2 regions of the Streptococcus koreensis genome follow, and region 1 is predicted to be linked to the other one. Evidence: predicted binding sites of a transcription regulator. Region 1 holds the regulator's gene; the other holds the start of a gene.

Region 1 (7,843 bases):
CCCTTGACAAAGTTTGCAATGGTATTGGAATGAAGAGAGCTAGGAATAGATGCCACTCCGGCCGGTTTGTTGAGGACTAAGAAATGATCGTCTTCATACAAGATTTCTAAATCACGATCAATGGCCTCCAAGGCTTCATAGCCTTCCTCAGAGGGAATATCAATCGTTACCTTATCTCCTATATCGAGAAGATAGATGGCATTTTGTTCAATGCCATTTACTAAAATCTGGCCTCCAGAAAACTTGATCTTGGCCAATAACCCCTTTGAAACCTGGTGCTTCTTCAGGAATGTTTTGACCTTGACGTGTTCGTCTGCAATAAACTCGAACCTCATTCGTCAATATCTCCAATAAAAGCATCCTTGACCCGATTCCAGAAACTGGTATGACTTGGGCTCGCTACGAAATTGATCTTGTGGTTATCAATCTGGTATTCGATATGGACGATATTTCGATACGAATAAGTTGAATTATCAACAGAGAGAATGTGAAAACCAGGCCGGCTTGGCGTAATTTCAATCTTATCTTTTTTAGGAACAATGATCGATGAACCCAAAGTTCGATACACACGGTTATTGAGGCTAGCAATTTCTGCAATTTGAAGTGCTTCGATGGTCGGGTGAAGAACAGCCCCTCCCAAAGATTTGTTATAAGCCGTACTGCCTGTAGGGGTCGAAACGGTAATGCCGTCCCCTCTGAACCGCTCAAAATGAACGCCATTGATGGTTAGGTCAGCCACCATGGTTCGGTCACTGCGTTTGATTGTCGCTTCATTAAGGGCTCGCATAATCTTAGTATCGCCATTTTCAAAGGTCACTTTGACATTCAGGATTGGGTAAGATACCTTGGCACCTGTATCATACTTAAGATTTTCTACTAATTTGTCAATCTCATCATCTAGATAGTCCGTATAGAACCCAAGATGCCCTGTATGCACCCCAACGAAACGAACCCGATCTAATTGACTCTCGTACTTATGAAAAGCCGAGAGCAACATGCCATCTCCACCAATGGAGATCACGATATCCGGATGTTTTTCAGTCAAGATAAAATTATTCTTTTTTAATTTATAACGAAGTTGTTGAAAGACCTCTTCGCTTTGGCGTTTTCGATTTCGAATAATCGAAACCTTCTTACCTGTAGTCCTCATCTGTATCATCACTATTTCCGACACCATCGTTTAATTTACGATGCATAGGATCAAAAAGGGCTTGCGCCTCCTGAATGGCATCACGAATGGCGCCCATTTCCTCGTCGAGTTGATAAGCCAAATTCGCAGTGACTTCAAGACGCTTTTTAATCTCGTCCGGAAAATCTCCTTTATATTTGTAATTTAATGAGTGTTCAATGGTGGCCCAAAAATTCATAGACAGAGTACGAATCTGTATCTCTGCCAAAATGGTTTCATAGCCATTAATGGTATCTACTGGATACTCTACTACAACGTGATAGCTTCGATAGCCACTCGACTTTTTGTGACGAATATAGTCTCGTTCTTGAACCACGCGCATATCCTGACGCTTCCGCAAGACTTCTAGGACTTCGTCTACGTCATCTACAAATTGAACCATGATCCTCAGACCAGCAATATCTTGCATATCTTGAGCCAGGTTCTCTTCAGATATACTTCTGCGTTCCATCTTTTCGAGAATACTCTCAATCGGCTTCACACGACCGGTCACAAACTCGATTGGGGAATGCTTTTGTTGTTTGCGATACTGCTTTCTTATCCCACGAAGTTTAATCTTCAACTCCCCAACTGCTTGGATATAGGGATCTAAAAAATTTTCCCAATCAATCGCCATTGAATCACCTTGTCATCTCAAAGTTTTTTGTATAAAATAAACACATCTATTATTATATCATAAAGAGCTTGCAAACGAAAGAAAAGGACGTGGCTATGAATCATTTAGAAATTGAATTTAAAACCTTACTAACCAAGGAAGAATACGACTCTCTTAAGGATTTTTTCAAGGAACAACCTCCTGTTCGACAAACCAATCACTATATCGATACGCCCGACCAAGCCATCCGGAATCATCAGATGGCCTTGCGAATTCGTACCTTAGCTGATCGGGCTGAGCTAACCCTTAAAGTACCGCAAGAAGCGGGACATTTTGAATACAACCAAGCTCTTACATTTGATCAGGTAGAAGACTTTCTATCCAAGAAAAAACTCCCTCAAGGTGAGATTGCCAGCTTTCTCACTGATTTAGGAATTCCACTAGCTGCCTTAGATGTCTGGGGTAGTCTGGAAACAGAGAGACGTGAGAAAAGAATCCCAAAAGGTTTATTAGCCTTTGACCGTAGTCGTTATAATTCTATTGAGGACTATGAGTTGGAAATGGAGGTAGATGCTGCCTCAGATGAAACTTATTTTCACGAATTTCTCAAGGAAAAACAAATTGAATATAAGCCAGCAAAAAGCAAAGTGGCAAGATTAGCTCAAAGTTTGCTAAAAAGCTGAAATTACTGAATTTTTTTGCTAAAATAAGACTAGACAAAAATATCTAAATGAGGATCAAACACATGTCAGAAAAAAACAATATGAAGCTCTTCGCACTCAACTCCAATCAAGAAATTGCACAAAAAATTTCGGAAGTTGCTGGCATCCCACTCGGAAAGCTTTCTTCACGTCAATTCTCAGATGGTGAAATCCAAATTAATATCGAAGAAAGTGTGCGTGGATATGATATTTACATCATCCAATCTACTAGCTTCCCAGTGAACAATCACTTAATGGAATTGTTAATCATGGTAGATGCTTGCCAACGAGCAAGTGCCCATACCGTAAACGTGGTCCTTCCATACTTTGGGTATGCTCGTCAAGACCGCACTGCTGCTCCTCGCGAACCAATTACAGCAAAATTAGTTGCCAACATGCTTGTCAAGGCAGGGGTAGACCGTGTTGTAACCCTCGATCTTCATGCGGTTCAAGTACAAGGCTTCTTCGATATCCCAGTAGACAACTTGTTCACGATTCCTCTATTTGCTGATCACTATATCAAACAAGGTTTAACCGGTTCAGATGTAGTGGTTGTCAGCCCTAAAAATTCTGGAGTGAAACGCGCACGCAATCTTGCAGAATATCTAGATGCCCCAATTGCTATCATCGACTACGCCCAAGACGACTCTAGCCGTGACGAGGGCTACATCATCGGGGATGTTAAAGGTAAAAAAGCAATCCTGATCGATGATATTTTGAATACAGGAAAAACCTTCTCTGAGGCTGCAAAAATTGTTCAACGCGACGGCGCTACTGAGATTTATGCCGTTTCTAGTCACGGACTTTTCGTTAAGGGAGCTGCAGAATTACTAGACCAAGCACCGATTAAAGAAATTTTGGTTACAGACTCTGTAGCAACCAAAGAGCAAAAACCCCAAAATGTAAAATACATTACTGCAAGCGAATTGATTGGAGATGCCCTTGTACGTATCCAAGAGCGTAAACCAGTTAGTCCACTCTTTGCATACCACAAGAAATAAGGTGATGTCGTGATTTATTTTGACAATGCGGCAACCACTCCCCTAAGCCCAGGAGTAATCAAGGTGATGACAGAAACGATGGAGACCAGTTTCGGAAATCCCTCTAGCCTCCACTCCCATGGTCGTCAAGCGAAAAAGATTCTTAGAGATGCTAGGGAATGCGTTGCAACTTGTTTAAAGACCTCTAGTCAACAGATTATCTTCACTTCTGGCGGGACCGAAAGTAATAACACTGTTATAAAGGGCTACTGTCTCAAACATAGACAGCAAGGGAAGCATATTATTACCACGGCTATTGAGCACCATGCCGTTCTTGAACCGATTGAGTACTTGGTCCAAGAATATGGATTTGAAGTAACCATCATTCAACCAGTAGATCAAAAAATTCGACCTGAAGATATTCGAGCTGCACTTCGTCCCGATACAATTTTAGTATCCACCATGTATGCCAACAACGAAACGGGTGATCTCTTGCCTATCAAGGCAATTTCTGACCTTTTAAAAGACCATCCTGCTGCTTTTCATGTTGATGCTGTTCAAGCCGTTGGTAAACTTGCTGTAGCCCCTGAAGAGCTAGGAGTTGATTTTCTAACCGCATCGGCCCATAAATTTCACGGGCCTAAGGGAGTTGGTCTTCTCTATGCTAAAAAGCCTGACTTCTTCAATCTCTTACACGGGGGTGACCAAGAAGACAAACGTCGAGCTAGCACAGAGAACTTGATTTCAATTGCTGGAATGGCTCAAGCCCTCAAAGAAGCAACTGATCAGTTAGACGCAAATTATCAGTATATTCAGAGCTTATCTGAACGTATCCTAACTGGCCTAGAGGATCTAGATTTTTATCTGAATTGCACAGACTCCAAACTTCCTCATGTCTTAAATATCGGCTTTCCAGGTATCAGCAATGATATCCTACTGCTTCGTTTAGACATGGCAGGAATTTCAGTCTCAACCGGCTCTGCTTGTACAGCAGGAACTGTTCAACCAAGCCACGTTCTTGCGGCTTATTATGGCGAAGATTCTCATCGATTGAAGGAATCTATTCGCATTAGTTTATCCGAATTCAATACGACCGCTGAGGTCGATACTTTTATAACAACCATTCACAAAATTTTAGGAGAATTACATGGCATTTGAAACATCTGTCTCATTACCAAACTGCGATTACACATACGCAATCCATCCAAATATTAAAAAATATACCCTACGCGACAATACCTTTGCACAAACAAAGGTTGGGAACTACGAATTAAATCGTTTATTAGAAGCTGTTCCAAACAGCGGGGATGGCTTTAAGCTAAAAATTATCATCAATAAGGATTTAACAGGATTTAAAATTAACATTACTGATAAGTCAGGTCTTCGTTTGGTGAATATTTTTAAAAATCCAGAAAACAAAATCATCCAACAAAAATTCTACTTCCTTATGGATAGTCTAGTTGAACGGGAAATCTTTGAAAGGATTGAAAAGTAATGACCAATGGTCTCATAGTCCTCACTTATTTGGATGCATACAAAAAGGAACGTCAGATCAGCTACGATAATTTGGATCACTGTTTATTAGCTTTTTCAGGCTGTGTGACCCTTCCAGATTCCTATCAGGTTGTTTCCGTATCCTACAAGGGACAAACATTACCTTTTACTGGAAAGATAGGCGACTTCTATCGCTATCTGATTCAGTTTGATCAGAGTTTAAGAAATTCCAACTAAGAAAGAAAAGCACCTTTTTGGTGTTTTTTTAGTAGAAGATAGTTGCTTTATTCACAAACTTTTTATACAATAGATTTGAAAGGTTGTGATATTGTGAAACAAGATAAGACTAATCCAATTCCTCGTGCTACTGCCAAACGACTCTCCCTCTACTACCGCATTTTTAAACGCTTTAATGCAGAGAAAATCGAGAGAGCCAATTCAAAACAGATTGCTGAAGCCATCGGGATTGACTCCGCAACTGTTCGTCGCGACTTCTCCTACTTCGGAGAGCTAGGACGACGTGGTTTTGGTTATGATGTCAAAAAGTTAATGAACTTTTTCGCAGATCTCTTAAATGATAACTCCATCACCAATGTTGCTATCGTTGGTATTGGGAATATGGGAAGTGCCCTTCTTCACTATCGCTTCCATGAGCGAAACAAGATGAAGATTGTCATGGCATTTGATACCGATGATCATGAGTTAGTCGGTACTAAAAGTAAAGATGGTATTCCGATTTACGGCATCTCAACGCTGAAAGAAAAACTAGAGGGACAAGAGATCCAAACAGCCATTTTAACCGTTCCAAGTGTAAAATCTCAAGAAGTTGCAGATGTACTGGTTGAAGCTGGTATCAAGGGAATCCTTAGCTTTTCCCCAGTACACTTAACAGTTCCAAAAGATGTGGTTGTCCAATATGTCGATCTAACCAGTGAACTGCAAACCCTTCTCTACTTTATGCGCAAAAATACTTAATAAATGAGGCTGGGACAAAAGTCCTAGCCTCTCAATTGTCTTTGGATTGTCGAGCAAGACGCAGTGGTTGAGTGGGCTCCACTACGCTGAGTTCATCAGCTTTTATGGCCCTACTCAACTGTGAGGAGGTGGGACGACGAAATCGAATTCTAACGAATGACCGATTTCTGTCCCACTCTCTTTCCGTCTATACCAATAAGTCTGTCTCCTCTCGGTAGCTATAATAGTCATCGGTTGAGACAATCAGATGGTCAAGAAAAACAATTCCAAGACAATTACAGGCTTCAATCATTTGTTGGGTGACACCATCATCATTCTTACTCGGATGAATGATTCCAGATGGATGGTTGTGAACAAGGATTAAAGACGTCGCCATATGCTTGATGGCATAATGCAAGATCTCTCGAGGTTCTGCAATGCTACGATTGACTGTTCCGATAAAAATCACTTGCTGATGGATAATTTGGTTCTGGGTATTCAGATACAAGGCCAGTAAATGCTCTTGTTTCTCATGGCCGATCTTTTGCTGCATCATCTTTGCAAGCTTCTGACTACTCATAATTTGTTCTGTTTCAATCACTTGGGAAGTCTGGATCCGTTTCCCAAGTTCAATAGCAGCTAACAGCTCAATTGCCTTTACTTTCCCAATCCCTGGAACTTCCTGTAGCTCCTGAAAGCTCATACTAGCCAATTCCTTTAAGCTCTTTAGTGAGCCTAAGAGCTCCTGTGCGATCTCGTAGACTGTTTTATTTTTGTTCCCCGTCCGTAATAAGATGGACAGCAATTCTTGATTACTGAGCTTATCAGGGCCTTCTGTAAGCAAGCGTTCTCTAGGTAAAAGACTAGCTTCTTGAAATACAATATGATACATAAAAAACCTCCTCAATTAATAATTCGCAATTGAGGAGGAAAATGGATGAGTCTGTATAAAATTTATATAGGACAAACTACTTCTCTTAGGTTTTCAAGGATTCGAGTTTCTTCATTTGAGAAGTTAATTCTATAGCCTTCTTGCACTTGTTCCAAGGTCCTTAGGAATTGACGAATTTCGTATCGAATTAAGTGTTCTTGATCATCAGGAAGGTTTTCAATGGTTTTAAAGACCTGTTCAACTTCGTAGATTCCCTTGGTAATGAGTCCCGTTTTTGGAAAATCATTGACCAGTAAGCCGTAGAAATTTCTTAGCAGAGTATAGATATCTTCTGTAGGCATTCGGTTCCTCCAAGCTTCTTTCTATCACTCTTCTATTATAAAATAGAAAGCATGCAAAAATATGTCAGTCAGGTAACATTTTATGACTATCCTCTTACAAATTGGCAGAAAATTAACAGAAAAAAAGAGGTCAAGGACCTCTTTTTTTGTTGATTATAATTGCATTTGATTATAAGATTTTGTGAAAGCTTCTAGGATATCTTTTGGTGCTTTTGAGTAATCTACTGAAGTTTCCAAAGTACCTTTTACAATCGTACGATAAGTTGCTGCAGCATCCTCACAGGTCACCAAAGTAATTTCATTTACCCCTTCTCGATCTGCAATGACATCGACCCGATCTGGCGTTACTGTCTCAACAGAATTGATGACATAGGTATACACCTTTTCCTTATCAGTGATATAGATTTTCATTCCAGCTTTGGCATGTTCTAATGGGGAAAAGAGCATTTCATTTGCCCCAGTCAAACCAAAGACATGGTGACTGGCCAAGGAGTAATTCCTTTGCCCCATAACCTGGTCCTCTTTCATGGTACCTGCCCCATAATAAAGCCCCACATTATCTAAGCCTTTAAAAATCGGAAGGTTCATCTTCAATTCTGGAATTGCAATTCCTCCAATAACAGGTAACTTTTGTGCCTGCCATTGGGCATTGATGACAGATTCTGTAGACAGCGATTTGACTTCTTTAAAGTCAAAG
Region 2 (7,843 bases), 430 kb from region 1:
GTGTTTCCATGACTTCTACAGTATCTGCAACCCCACACGATAAAATTTTGGAAGCAGACCCACTTGTGAAAAATGGATTGGCTGAGGCTGCTATGGTAGACTTGGTTCTTCCACGTGCCAAAACAGCTCGTGAAGGAATTGAATTGGTTGCCAAGGTACTTGATGAAAAAGGATCTGCCGAAGGAAACATTATTGTTGTAGCAGATAAAAATGAACTCTGGTACATGGAAATCCTATCTGGACACCAATATGTAGCCATTAAATTCCCTCAAGACCGCTATGCCATCTTTGCCAATACCTACTATCTAGGAAATGTGGATTTCAAGGACAAGGACAATGTCATTGCTTCGAAAGATGTGGAAGCAGTTGCTAAAAAAGCAGACCACTACAAGACTGATAAAGATGGGAACTTCCATATCGCAGACTCTTATGGTCCAGATGAATATACCGAACGCAACCGCTCACGGACCTATGCAGGGATTACCTTGATGGATCCGAAAGCGGATGTCAAATATGATGATAAGCACTTTGACCTCTTGCGCAAACCAACGGATCCTTCTAAGAAGTATAGTCTAGAGGATGTTTTCGCTGAACAACGGAACCGTTTCGAACACCTCAAACAATATACTCCAGATGACTTGGTGGAACCAGGTAAAGAAGTAGATACCAATAAGTATAAGTATGCTCTTGGAAATGAAAACGTCATCAACGCCCACGTTTACCAAATTAAGAAGGACTTGCCAACTCCATTTGGTGGTGTCGTTTGGTTGGGGCTCGCTCAAAGCCGGAACACCCCTTATGTGCCATTCTATGGTATTGTCAATGATACCTATGCACCATTCAAGGTTCGTTCTGCTAAGTACGATCCAACTTCTTGGTACTGGGCTGTTTGGCATATTGACCAAATGGTCATGAAATACCCAGACCTCTTTGGCAACAGCATCCAAGAGAAGTGGAAAGAATTGGAAAAAGGTTGGATTAAGGAACAAGCAGCTTTGGATCAAAAATACAGTGGACTCACTGATGATCAAGCGAAAGCTACTGCAGACGAAGTAACAAGTGATTCTCTCAAACGTGCGGAAACCATCTTCAAACAAATCAAGCAAGTTGAAAGCGAGATGGAAGATAAGATTCGTACGGAAAAAGGTTTGGAAGCAGACTTTGTTTATGACGGCTATAACAAGGCCAATCTGGTAGCAGCAGCTGAAGCTGAAAAAGCATCAGCAAAAGAAACAGATAAGAAGGAAGAAACAGCTTCTAGTCAGTCTTCTACGAAGGCAAGTGATTCAAATAGCAGTTTATCCGCCATCTTAGGAGTTTTAGCTCTTGCAGGATTTGGCTTGGCAGGTTTCTACTTTAAAAAATCAAAAAAGAATGAAAATGAAGAATAAGAAGATAGAGACTGATAGATAAGCCTCCTGTCTCAAATGGATTCTTAGAGAGTGGAATAGAAGTCTTCACAAAGGAAGCTTGCAATTCCACTCTTTTTATTGTTATTTGCTTGCAATTTTTGTATGATAGGAATAGATAGAAAGAAGGAGAAGAAACGGATGCCTAAAAAATTGATTGCCTATAAGCGGATGCCTTTGTGGACTAAGGATACCATGCCAGAAGCAGTCCAAAGAAAGCACAATACCAAGATAGGAACCTGGGGAAAGATTACCGTCCTCAAAGGAAAGTTGAAGTTTGTCGAGCTGACAGAAGATGGGGAAGAAGTAGCCAGCCATGTTTTTGAAGCAGGTGCGGATAATCCTATGGCACAACCGCAAGCTTGGCACCGTGTAGAGGCCCTTACAGATGATGTGGAATGGTTTTTAGAATTCTACTGTGAGCCCAAAGATTATTTCCCAAAAAAATATAATAGCAACCCCGTCCATTCAGAAGTACTAGAAGCTATGGAGTCCCTTTCTCCAGGGAAGGCCCTGGACTTGGGATGTGGGCAAGGACGCAATGCCCTATTTTTAGCCCAACAGGGCTTTGAAGTGACGGCGGTCGATCAAAATGAATTGGCTCTGGAAATCCTACAAAGTATTGTGGAACAAGAAGATTTGGAAATGACGGTGGGACTCTATGATATTAACTCAGCAGCCCTGACGCAAACCTATGACTTGATTGTTTCAACGGTAGTCCTCATGTTCTTACAAGCAGATCGCATTCCAGCTATTATCCAAAATATGCAAGACCAGACCAATCCTGGTGGCTATAACTTGATTGTTTGTGCCATGGATACAGAGGACTATCCTTGCCAGGTTCCTTTCTCCTTTACTTTTAAAGAAGGCGAACTTGCAGACTACTACAAAGATTGGGAACTTATTAAATACAATGAGAATCCAGGTCATCTTCATAGACGAGATGAGCATGGCAATCGGATTGCCTTACGCTTTGCGACTATGTTGGCAAAGAAAAAATAAATAATTAGCTAGACAAGGTTCCCTTTGAGGAGGCACCTTGTCTTTTTTGAAAACTTTCTGAGAACACTTGATTTTTTACAGAAAAGGAGTAGACTGGTAGTGTATCTTTTAACAATATTGAGGTAAAACATGTGAAGCTCTATGTTCAACTGATGATTATCTTTACCATCTCTTTAGTCGGGGAGGGAATATCGACATTATTTCATTTACCAGTTCCTGGTAGTATGATTGGCTTATTGATTCTATTTCTTTGTTTGCAATTAAAATGGCTCCGCCTCCGTCATGTGAACCTGGTAGGGTCTTTTCTATTAGCCAATATGACCATTTTATTTTTACCTCCAGCGGTTGGGATTATGGATAAGTTTGATGTCATCCAGCCTTATTTATTTCCAATCGTGTTGATTATTCTGGGAGCTATCATCATCAATATTAGTCTCATTGCGCTTGTTGTTGGATTTATCAAGACCAGATATGAGGGTAATTATGAAGGAGGGGAAAAATGATGGAAAATTTATGGTCAAATCCTCTCTTTGGGATATCTTTATCCATCTTTGCCTATCTAATTGGGATGATGATTTTTCGTCGCTTCCCTCATCCCATCACGACTCCTCTCTTAGTTGCTACGGTGTTGGTCATCGCCTTCTTGAAACTGACAGGGATTTCCTATAAGGCCTATAATATTGGGGGGACTTACCTCAGCAATTTGATTGTCCCCTCAACGGTTGTCTTAGGTATTCCATTGTATAAGAGTTTCCATTTGATGAAGCACCATGCCAAGAGTATTCTTCTTAGTAGTTTTTTAGCAGTAGTGGTTAACACAGTTTTCACAGCTGTCTTGGCTAAGATTTATGGGATGAAGTACTTTCTAGCTATTTCCCTCTTTCCTAAGTCTGTGACAACAGCCATGGCAGTGGGGATTACTGAGAAAATGCAGGGGATTACTACGTTTACCTTGGTTGTCGTTGTAGCAACAGGGGTTCTAACCAGTGTCATAGGACCGACTATTCTTAAATTCCTAAAAGTAGAGGATCCTGTTGCCATTGGTTTGGCTCTTGGGGGCACAGGCCATGCGGTTGGTACTGGTACAGCCTTTCAGTATGGTCAAGTAGCCGGGGCTATGGGAGGTTTAGCAATTGGGATAACAGGTGTTTTCTACGTCTTTGTAAGTCCCCTTGTGGCGAGCCTTATTCTTTCCTAAAAAGGATGATAGTGTTCAGAAAAAAGCTTGGAAGAAGTTCCAAGTTTTTTTTATTGTACAGGTAGATAGAGAGGGATATGATAATTTGAAAATCAAATAATTTTCAGATAGATTACTAATTGGTTACAGTAGTTGTAAGCGCTTGCCAAACCTTGGATCAAAAGGTATACTAAAAGAGGTTATACGGTTAATATTTAGTTAAAGGAGTTCAATATGAAGAAACGATATGCTCGATCAGCCTTGGGCTTGATCACTGCTCTCTTCCTCTTTGCCCAACCGGTAGAGGCCTGTACAGGTTTTATCATCGGAAAAAAATTAACAGCAGATGGGAATGCTTTGTACGGACGTACAGAGGACTTAGAACCGAACCACAATAAGAACTTTGTGGTGCGAGAACGAACTTATAACAAGAAAGGGGATGTCTTTGAAGATGCCACCAATGGCTTTAAGTATGAGCTCCCTGAAGTAAGTTATAAATATACAGCTGTCCCAGATGTGACACCAGAACAGGGTGTATTTGATGAAGCTGGTTTTAATGAGCATGGAGTGTCCATTTCAGCGACTGTCTCAGCTTCTGCAAATGACAAGATTCAAAAGGTCGATCCTTATGTAAAAGACGGCTTGGCTGAGTCTGCTCTCACTAGTGTTGTTCTTCCGAGTGTAAAAACGGCTCGTGAAGGAGTCGAGCTAATTGCAAAAATTGTGGAAGAAAAAGGGGCGGCAGAAGGTAATATTGTGACGATTGCGGACAAGGAAGGAATCTGGTACATGGAGATTCTTTCTGGTCACCAGTATGTAGCGATTCTCTTCCCAGAAGATCGCTATGCTGTCTTCCCAAATACCTTCTTCTTAGGACATGTAGATTTTACAAATACAGAACGGACGATTGCCTCCAAGGATGTTGAAAAAGTTGCCCGTGATGCAGGATCCTATAAAGAAATCGATGGCCAATTCCATGTATCTCAATCCTACAATCCCCCTTTGCATGAGGCGGACCGTTCTCGTGTTTGGTCTGGTATTAAATCACTGGATCCAGATGCAGATGTGAACTATGATGACGACTATTTTGACTTGATGCATACAACGGATCGGAAATTGACGCTACGAGATGCGATGAATCTCCAACGCAATCGCTTAGAAGGAACAGACTTCAAACCACAAGATCAAATGGAGTTAGATGGAAAAGGGATCCCAGAAAAAGGGAAGTTTGATGAAGTCTATAAATACCCGATTTCGAATCCGAATGTTATGGAAGCCCATATTTTCCAACTAAAGGACAATGTTCCTGATAGTGCTGGTGGGGGAACCATGTGGTTAGCGATGGGAAGCCCACGAAATGCCCCATATCTTCCATACTATGGAAACATCACCAATACTTATCAAGCTTATCAAGAATTAGGAACAGCCTATAATCCCCAATCTTGGTATTGGACTATGTCTCGGATCAATGATTTAGTTGCTAAATATCCTGATTTATTTGGAGATGGAGCAATCCGTACCGAAATGGAACGCTTAGAATCTCAATGGATGGCTGAGCAAGAAATCAGTGACCAAGAACAAATTGCCCTCGCTTCACAGCCAGAGCAGGCGAGTCTAAAAGCGACAGAAACGAGCATGGCTCGTGCGCAAAAGACCTTTGATCGTCTACAAGAAATTCGTCAAGAAGCAGAAGAAAAAGTGATTGCTCAATATGGACAAGGCGCCATTGACGATTTAACGGATGAAGAAGATGCAAACCAAGAAGAAGAGATCAATTTGGTACCATTTGACTATGACTTCATCATCACGATTGGCCTAGCCCTTGTGACAGTGATCGGTGTAGGAGTTTTCTTCATCAAAACAAAGAAAGCAAAGGGAGGTAAGAAGGATGAATAAGTTTCAACGAATATTGCTCTTCCTATTTCTGGTCTTAGCAGGGATTGGTATGGAGTTTGAGCTAGGTTTTCTCTCTCAACAAGAGTTTAGCCAAGTAGCAGGGAGAGATTTGGTTTTAAACCTGCTCGTTTTAGGAGTGATTGTCGTTCCTCTTTATCTCTTTATTAAAGGACTTGCAAAAAGATTTGAGGTTCCCCTGCTTGTTTTGTGGGCTACCATGTTTGGCGGTGCTTTTGTTGCTGGCTGGCTCAGTTTTTCAGGGAACAGCCTAATTGACCATTTTAATAGTCATCTCATTCAGGATGTTAGTACCTTTAATAAATGGACAGATGCTTTGACAGCCCCATTTGCTGAAGAATTTTTTAAAGCTCTAGTGGCCTTCTGGATTCTCTTGATTTTGGGTCGTAAAGATTTGAAATCGATTTTAATCGCCGGTTTTGGATCTGGTCTTGGATTCCAAATCATTGAAGATCTTGGTTATGTGGCGCGTCAAACACGATCTGGAGACCTCTCAGCAGTAACGGAGGCGGTGAACCGTATTTCTGGTGGCTTAGCATCTCATGCAGTCTACACGGCTGTTGTCTCTGTTGGAGCCTTTCTCATCTTATCTCAGAGCACCAAACAAAAAGAAAAGCTCTTTGGTCTCTGGTGTGTGGTTTCCACGGTGGCGAATCACTTCTTATGGAACTCCCCATTCTATGAAACAGATCATCGGATCAATATTTTGGTAGGCTTGCTCTTTGCCTTCCAAGTTGGAACCTTTATTGAGGTGGTTCTCTTTGCTTATAAAAAACCGAATCTAGCCCTTTTAAAGAAAAACTAAGGAAAGATTCAGTAGCTATCATACATTAAAAAGCTTAGAAACTTTTGTTTCTAAGCTTTTTTTCTAGATTCTATTTGCTTTCTTCTTTTTTCTTTAGACCAAAGAAGGCTAAGACGGATGTCAACAGAGCGAGCATATAGGTAGCAGGAGAGTCAGTTGTTCCTGTTTCTGGCAGGGTAGCAGAGCCTGCTGTGAATGTTTTAGCGACTGTCACTGACAAGTGATAGTTGCTGGCATCGACCTGTTTATCATCCTTAGCAGATGGTAAAGTATTCTTTATTTGGTGAGTTAGTTGATTAGGAGAATTCGTACCAACTAGAGCTGGAATATATGTTTGATCCTTTTTACCGGTAGATGGATTAGTTGGTTGCTCATTTTTACCGGTAGATGGGATAACTGGTTGGTCATTACTTCCTGGGTAGGACTTTGGATTGGCAGGATCTGTTCCCTGTTTGATTTCTTCAATATCTGCCACACCATCTCCATCTGAATCTTTGCTAGCAGAAAGAGAGATTGTACGAGAATTTGGATTAATCACTGCATAAGCTGTGAGATCTGCCTTAGCAAGGTAATCTGCAAAGGCAACGTCCATGGAAGGACCTTCCTCACGAGCTCCTCCTAACATGGTGTAACCATCCCCACCTGCTGCTAAGAAGTCATTGGTAGTCAAGTAGTAGTCTTTAGCAAGGTTGAGAGGTTCATATTGACCGGTTTCTGGATTTTTAATTTCGACATAGAGGACGCGTTTTTCAGCTGGTAGGGTAGTATCGTAATAAACTTTTGCTCCAGAAACTTGGAGGAAGCCTCCGCTTGGTTCAAGGAGGGGTTGACCGTTTTCATCAAGAACTGTTTTGCCATCTTTTTCTTGTAAAATAGATCCAAGAGATTTCGTAAACATATCAGCAATATTCTGACCGGTTACTTTAATTTGAGAAATGGTATTCCCAAATGGGAGAACAGCAATGACGCTTCCTTTAGTGATTGGCTTATCTTTGGCAATGGTTTCGCGCAAGCCTCCACCGTTAGTTACAGCGAGGTTAGTCTTATGACTAAATCCGGTTTGACCATATTCGTAGAGGGCATCCGCTACGACATTTCCAAGGTTGGTCTCGCGGACACGGACATTTTCCCGTTGACCATTTAGTTCTACAGGACTATTGTCACGAACAATTTTTGCATTCTCGGCATCGTATTGTTCCTTGATCTTTTGGACCATGGCAGCTACTTTTGCATTTGGTACTACATTTTTTGTTGAAGCAGCTGAAATTTGTTGAGGATTTCCAAGCAATTGGTTGGCTTGATAGGTGATTTTGCCGATATTGTTCAGGTAGCTACCGGTTTGGTTATAGGTTACGTTTTCTCCATAAGTGGTTGATTGAACCGTATGGGAATGTCCATCAATGACGGTGACGCGTTTACCTTTCAGTTTTGGATTTTTTGAAAGTTCTTCAGCTAAGGTAGATCCTCGCCATTCGACTGGTGTAGTAGTATCTACCCCCAAGTGAGCAAGGACAACATAGTTTTTGTAAGTCTTGC

What was found. The regulator Rex, encoded in region 1, represses fermentation and respiration genes when NADH is low (regulators of the CRP and FNR family bind a similar motif). The targets are predictions, from matches to a motif close to TTGTGAANTANTTCACAA.
Region 2: the regulator Rex is predicted to act here: its motif matches at 2,509-2,526, upstream of D7D50_RS06110 (CidA/LrgA family protein).

What each region holds. Positions count from the first base shown of each region.
Region 1 is NZ_CP032620.1:1,629,951-1,637,793, forward strand. It holds gene D7D50_RS08155 (RluA family pseudouridine synthase) at 1-335, opposite strand, end outside; gene D7D50_RS08160 (NAD kinase) at 332-1,150, opposite strand; gene yjbM (GTP diphosphokinase) at 1,134-1,805, opposite strand; gene D7D50_RS08170 (CYTH domain-containing protein) at 1,901-2,467, shown strand; gene D7D50_RS08175 (ribose-phosphate diphosphokinase) at 2,530-3,486, shown strand; gene D7D50_RS08180 (cysteine desulfurase family protein) at 3,496-4,623, shown strand; gene D7D50_RS08185 (DUF1831 domain-containing protein) at 4,613-4,960, shown strand; gene D7D50_RS08190 (DUF4649 family protein) at 4,960-5,196, shown strand; gene D7D50_RS08195 (redox-sensing transcriptional repressor Rex) at 5,290-5,934, shown strand; gene radC (RadC family protein) at 6,122-6,805, opposite strand; gene D7D50_RS08210 (hypothetical protein) at 6,868-7,146, opposite strand; gene D7D50_RS08215 (class A sortase) at 7,300-7,843, opposite strand, start outside.
Region 2 is NZ_CP032620.1:1,204,669-1,212,511, forward strand. It holds gene D7D50_RS06100 (C69 family dipeptidase) at 1-1,391, shown strand, start outside; gene tehB (SAM-dependent methyltransferase TehB) at 1,551-2,411, shown strand; gene D7D50_RS06110 (CidA/LrgA family protein) at 2,543-2,914, shown strand; gene D7D50_RS06115 (LrgB family protein) at 2,914-3,609, shown strand; gene D7D50_RS06120 (C69 family dipeptidase) at 3,823-5,484, shown strand; gene D7D50_RS06125 (PrsW family glutamic-type intramembrane protease) at 5,477-6,307, shown strand; gene nt5e (cell surface ecto-5'-nucleotidase Nt5e) at 6,378-7,843, opposite strand, start outside.